DNA from 2 places in the Gudongella ferriphila genome. Region 1 is predicted to be linked to the other one. Evidence: predicted binding sites of a transcription regulator. Region 1 holds the regulator's gene; the other holds the start of a gene.
What was found. Region 1 encodes HrcA, which represses chaperone genes, less so after heat shock. Its sites were predicted from a motif close to ATTAGCACTCNATANTATNGAGTGCTAAT; they were not measured.
Positions count from the first base shown of each region.

Region 2: a site for HrcA is predicted at 1,134-1,162, ahead of ACKVDP_RS04750 (co-chaperone GroES). Genes of this name have one in related genera too.

Region 1 covers NZ_JBJXRK010000017.1:41,734-44,950, forward strand. The annotation lists gene dnaK (molecular chaperone DnaK) at 1-206, opposite strand, end outside; gene grpE (nucleotide exchange factor GrpE) at 225-779, opposite strand; gene hrcA (heat-inducible transcriptional repressor HrcA) at 786-1,817, opposite strand; gene hemW (radical SAM family heme chaperone HemW) at 1,946-3,082, opposite strand; gene lepA (translation elongation factor 4) at 3,148-3,217, opposite strand, start outside.
Region 2 covers NZ_JBJXRK010000004.1:127,666-130,882, forward strand. The annotation lists gene groL (chaperonin GroEL) at 1-577, opposite strand, end outside; gene ACKVDP_RS04750 (co-chaperone GroES) at 817-1,101, opposite strand; gene ACKVDP_RS04755 (DUF554 domain-containing protein) at 1,305-1,988, opposite strand; gene ACKVDP_RS04760 (DUF3160 domain-containing protein) at 2,100-3,217, opposite strand, start outside.

The DNA.
Region 1 (3,217 bases):
ATTGACAGAATTGTTCTTTCAGGATTTGTTATTGCCTGTCTTTTTGCAGTTTCTCCAACAAGCCTTTCTCCATCCTTTGTAAAAGCCACTACAGAAGGAGTTGTTCTGTTACCTTCAACATTAGGTATTATTACTGCTTCTCCACCCTCCATAACGGCGACTGCTGAGTTTGTAGTCCCCAGGTCAATTCCAATTATTTTACTCATCTGATATTCCTCCTTAAATTATTTTGATACAACGACCATACTTGGTCTGATAACTTTATCTTTTAAAATGTAACCCTTCTGCAAGACCTCTACAACCGTGCCTTCTTCCTCTTCGCTTTCAATAGCTGACACGGCATGGTGCAGGTTGGGGTCGAATTCCTTACCCAATGCTTCTATCTCATGGACAGAATTTCTTTCCAAAACTTCTATAAACTGTTTCTCAATCATTGAGATTCCCTTGTAAAAGCTGTCCTCACTATCATCCTGGGCAGCTATGGCCCGCTGAAAATTATCAATTACAGGCAAAAGATCCAGAATAATCGCTTCAATACCATAGGTTATTGAATTTTCCCTGTCTTTTTCAGTTCTACGCTTGAAATTCTGAAAATCAGCCTGCAATCTGGTCAACTTATTGTTCAGATCAATGATTTCATTTTCCTTTTCTTCCAATAAAGCCTTAGATTTAAAAATGGGATCATCCTCCTGTTCGTTCTGAGGAATTTCTGCCCCAGTGGATTCTTCCTCCAGCAGGTCCTGTTCATCCTCCCTGATATTTTTGTCTTCTTTTGTCATTTGCAATCACCTCTTAGCACTTCCATTATAGTTATTAATAATCTCGGAAATGTTATCCGAGAAAATTCTCAAGGTTTTAATCAACCGAAGGTAATCCATTCTGGTTGGACCGATAATTCCTATCTTACCCACGGTTTCTCCCTCCAGCTTGTAGGTAGCTGTTATTATGCTGCAATCCTTTAGGGGAGCATATATGTTTTCCTGGCCTATGCTTATGTGTACATCCCGTGATATGGAATCCATAAGCAGGATATTTAAAAGCTGGTCCTTATCCTCAATAAAGGACATTATGGACTTAACCTTATCAATATCCTTGTACTCAGGGAAGTTCAATAGCCTCCCTATCCCATCCGCATAAAGGTCGATGTCTTCCATGCTTTCTACAGACTTGTTAATGATGGGAATCAGTCTTTCGATTTCGTTTTTGTATCTATAGAACTGATTGAACATATCCTTCATTGATTCATTGTTCAATTGATTGAAGGATTTGTTCCTGAGCCTTTCGTTAAGCATATTGGTAATTGCCGTAAGCTGATTTTCCGGGATTGTCTGCTCTGTTTTAAAAACGGCATTCTTAATTAACCCATTTTCATTTACCAGTATCAGCAACACCTGATAATCGTCTATGGGTAGCAGCTGAACATGTTTTATCCTAGTCTCCTTTATCTGCGGTGACAAGGCCAAAGCCGTATAGCTTGTTATTTGCGAAAGAAGTCTGGCTGAATTTTGGATCAGCTGATCCAGTTCCTTGTTTTCTCTTTCCAGTGCATCCTTAATCTCTGTCTTCTGCCTTTTATTCATAGATTCCTTGTCCAGTTTTATAAAGCTGTCCACATACAATCTGTATGCCTTGTCAGATGGCACTCTTCCAGATGATGTATGTGTCTTGTTCAAATAGCCCAATTCCTCCAGATCAGACATCTCATTCCTGATAGTGGCTGAGCTGACTCCAAGGTCATAGGCTTTTGAGATTGTTCTTGAACCGATTGGTTCTGCAGTAGATATATAGCTGTCAATTATGGCGTACAAAACTCTCATTTTTCTGTCATCCAACATAGTATCACCTCTAAATTCTCCTGGATGATTGTTAGCACTCAACATCGCCGAGTGCTAATCCTATATATAAATTAACATCCTTACAGGTATTTGTCAATACTTTTTGACCCCTAAGGAAGAAAATCAATCTCAACCTGGTTGCTAAGATCCATGCCTTTTCGAGTTAGCCTTATGGTCCCGTCATCCAATTGAATCAGACCTGATTTTGTATGATTATTTATCACTTCTCCATATTTTCCCATAAAAGAAGTATTGAATCTTTTTTCATAATCCTCAATGGATATTCCCTCATTCAATCTGATTCCAAGAATCATATACTCCGCCTCCATAAGGTCCCTGGATATGGTTTCATCCCCTGCAATGGGAAGGATTCCCCTGTCCAGCTTATTGAAATAATCGCTGAAGTTTGATGAGTTCCAATATCGCCTGCCACTTATGGATGAATGACTTGACAAGCCCACACCAATATAAGGCCTTAATTTCCAGTATCCCAAATTATGCCTGCACTCAAAGCCTTCCTTTGCAAAATTTGAAATTTCATATTGTCTATATCCTCCAAATTCAAGTGAATCAATGGCAGTGTGATACATTACTCTCTCTTCATCTTCATCTGGCATACAGACCAGACCTCTGTTATACCACCTATACAATGGGGTGTTCTCCTCCAAAATCAGGCCATACATGGATATGTGCTCCAATTCCAAGGATATGACCTTATCCAGGGTCTGTAGAAAATCCTCAATTGACTGATGGGGAAGACCAAACATAATGTCTCCATTGATATTTTCAAAACCAGCTCTTCTAAGATTCTCCACCGTGGTTAATACCTGCTCTTCACTGTGTATTCTTCCAATTGTCTTGAGAATTCCATTATTCATAGACTGGATTCCAACGCTTGCCCTGTTAATTCCGGAAGCTCTGTAACTGATTGCCTTATCAACCGTTAGGGTTCCAGGATTTATCTCAATGGTAACTTCTGCATGAGTATCCAGGGAAAAGTCCCTTCTGACAGCATCCATAATGTCTGCTATTTTGTTTTCATGAAGAATAGAGGGTGTTCCTCCTCCAATGAAAATCGTTCCAATGTTTATATCTTCATAGGTATCAGATGCCATTGAGATTTCTTTAATGAGACGCTCCACATACCTGTCCATAAGATCATTGTTCCCAGGCACAGATGTGAAATCACAATAGTGGCATTTTCTTTCGCAAAATGGTATATGAATATACAGACCAGCCTTTTCCATGTTTTCCTCCTGCCATTTCAACTTAAATAAAGGAAAAGTCCCTGTGACTTTTCCTTTATTTTTAATTATTTCTCATCATATTTCAATACAGTCAGAAATGCTTCCTGGGGCACTTCGACAGATCCAATCTGTCTC
Region 2 (3,217 bases), on a different contig from region 1:
ACTGCATTCCCTCAACAACATCAAGGGTTGTACCCATTGACTTGGATTCCTCAACAGTTATTACTCCATCGTTTCCAACCTTCTCCATTGCATCTGCTATCAACTGACCGATTTCCTCATCAGCAGCGGAAATTGATGCGACCTGAGCTATTGCTTCCTTGGATTCAACAGGTACTGATGCCTTCTTGATCTCCCCGACAGCTGCATCCACAGCCTTTCTGATACCCTTCTGGATTATCATTGGGTTTGCTCCTGCTGCAACATTCTTAAGTCCTTCCCTAATTATTGCCTGTGCAAGCAAGGTTGCTGTAGTTGTTCCGTCACCTGCAACATCGTTTGTCCTTGTTGCAACTTCCTTTACAAGCTGAGCTCCCATATTCTCGTATTTATCCTCAAGCTCAATCTCCCTGGCAATTGTAACACCGTCATTTGTAATCAGGGGAGCACCGAATTTCTTATCAAGCACTACGTTTCTTCCCTTAGGTCCAAGTGTCACCTTAACGGTATCTGCAAGCTTGTTAATTCCTCTTTCCATTGATCGACGAGCTTCCTCGCCGAATTTGATCTCTTTAGCCATATTGTATTCACTCCTTTTTATTAATTCTCAATTCTCAATTCACAATTCACAATTGATTATTCAAGTCGAGCTATGTGGTCTAAGATCCTTCGTTTCACTCAGGAAGACAAAATAATTGTCACTCTGAGCTGTGCGAAGAGTCTTAAATCTTCTTATTATCATAAGTTTTCTAACTCTTAATTCTTACTTCTTAAATATTAACTAAATCTTTCAACTTTCAACTGACCACTTTCTGCTGTTTAGTCTTCAACCACCGCAAGTATATCCATTAGCTTAAGGATTGTAAGCTCCTCTGCGTCAACCTTCACTTCAGTTCCCGCATACTTTGAGAAGATAACTTTATCTCCCACCTTTACCTGATCTTTTCTCTTTTCGTCATTAAGAATTTCATCCCCAATGGCAACTATTTCCGCCATCAAAGGCTGCTCTTTGGCTGTGGATGGCAATACGATTCCACTCTTGGTCTTTTCTTCAACCTCCATCTTCTTTATGATTATTCTGTCTCCTAAAGGCTTAAGGTTCATTCATACTCCTCCTCGATATATAGTCTTTTTTTGTTAGCACTCATCTCATCTGAGTGCTAACATCTATTTATAATAATACTCTAAAACAAGGAGCTAATCAAGTCCATTTTTGCCTTAAAAATAAATTTTAAAGGGAAATTTTAAGATTTATCTGCCCATTGCTTTAGAATACTATGATTTCCTTGTTATTTCTTTCATTTACTTTAAAATAAAGCCACAATTGAATAATATACAATGGGAATAAATATGGCAGGCAGCATATTTGCTATCTTTATTTTCTTTATTCCAAGTATGTTAATGCCTATTGCCATTATAAGTATGCCACCGATAGAGGACATTTCATTGATGACCTCAGGGGTCAAAAAATCCTTGACTGAGCTGGCCAAAAGGGTTATGGCCCCTTGATACAGAAAAACTGCCACTGCTGAAAATGCAACCCCTATTCCAAAGGTGGACGCGAATATAACTGCAGATACTCCGTCTAGTACCGATTTGGCGTAGAGGGTCTCATGATTTCCTGTAAGTCCGGATTCCAGAGCCCCAAGAATGGACATCGCACCTATGCAATACACAAGGGATGCCATGATAAAGCCCTTTGAGAAGTCAGAGTCACCCTTTCCAAACCTCTTTTCCATGTTGGTTCCCAGATTCTCCAGTCTCTTGTCCAGATCCAATTTCTCGCCTATTATTCCACCAACCACTATGCTTGCAAGTACAACAATCAGATTGTTCATTTCAAAGGCTCCCATAATTCCTATGATAACAACCGCAAGAGCCATTCCATCCATGATTGTGCTGGTATACTGCTCCTTGATTCCCTTTCTCAGAAAAACTCCCAAAAGCGCACCTGCAACTACCGCTATACTGTTGACAATAGTCCCCATCATAATTATCACCTACCCATTTTTTTGTCTGCTATACTAAATGATAACGCAAAATCCTAAAATTATCCAGAAAAAAATGGGAAATCGAATCATCGGTTCCCCATTTTTCCAAATCTACCGTTCAATAAAGCTCTCAGTCCATTCTGGCATTGGAGGATTTGTGCCCTCCCTTATCATTTCCTGCCACTTCTCATCTGTTAGCCTTTCCTGTGATACGAACTCATAAAAGCTCATAACAGCTCCCCTTGTCAGGTAAAGTTTCCCATCGATTGGTGCCAGCACGTATATTTCATATGCCGGTCCCACGCCAGCCTCCATCACACCATCCCTTCCGATTGTGTGATAGTCAGAGATTACAGCCATGTTCTTGTCTGTCTCAGATGTAATTTCATGCCATCTGGTTCCCTCACCTGTAAAGGAGCTTGTCAAATCCTCCAAAATCCCTCCATATATTTTAAGCCTGTCATGTTCCTCCTGGGTCAAAGGGACTCCTTCAAGCTGCTTATTTGAGGCATCTATAAGAAAGTCAAGAAGCCACTGGAACCTTTCCAGCTTAACATCAATTTCCTCCACCTGCAGATCCCATTCCAGCAGATAGTCCCGAGTTTGGTTTGTCAACCATAAAAGTCTTTGGTATACGTCAAGGTTTGGCTCCACATAACCTTTAATCTCAACGTATTCCGCCCCTCCCATTTCAGCGCCGGAGGGCTTTCCGTAAAGTACAGTATCATGCTTAAGCTCAGCCCAGGACCCAAGTGCAGTGTTAAGGTTCTTGTCCTCCCAAGCCTGATTTTTCATAAATGTAGGCATGGTGGCATCCGCTGGCCCTAGAAGACCATCAAGGACCCACATCCATCCGGTGTATAGGTTTCTTTTCCAATCCACCTCAGTATAAAGGGAGAATTCCTCCCTGAGTCTTCCCATTTCAACTGGATACTTATCCCACTGCTGGTTCTCCGGCTTTTGGAGCTGAATCTCCTTGGCTCTGTCAGAACCCAGCACCGCCATTACATCAAGCCCTGAAGGGATTGGCCTAAGTATTGGATATACCAGTTCCTGAATGATCTGGGAATCAAAGACATACCTCTGGCCCATAAACCTGAACTGCTTGTCTACAGGGGTGTTTGTTGATATATACCTTCCCACAATCCTGGGCTCTGGAAATTCCTCAGCCCTTTCGTAGAATTTGTCAAGAAGGGTTGGATTTGAGTAATCATCATATTCTGCACCCT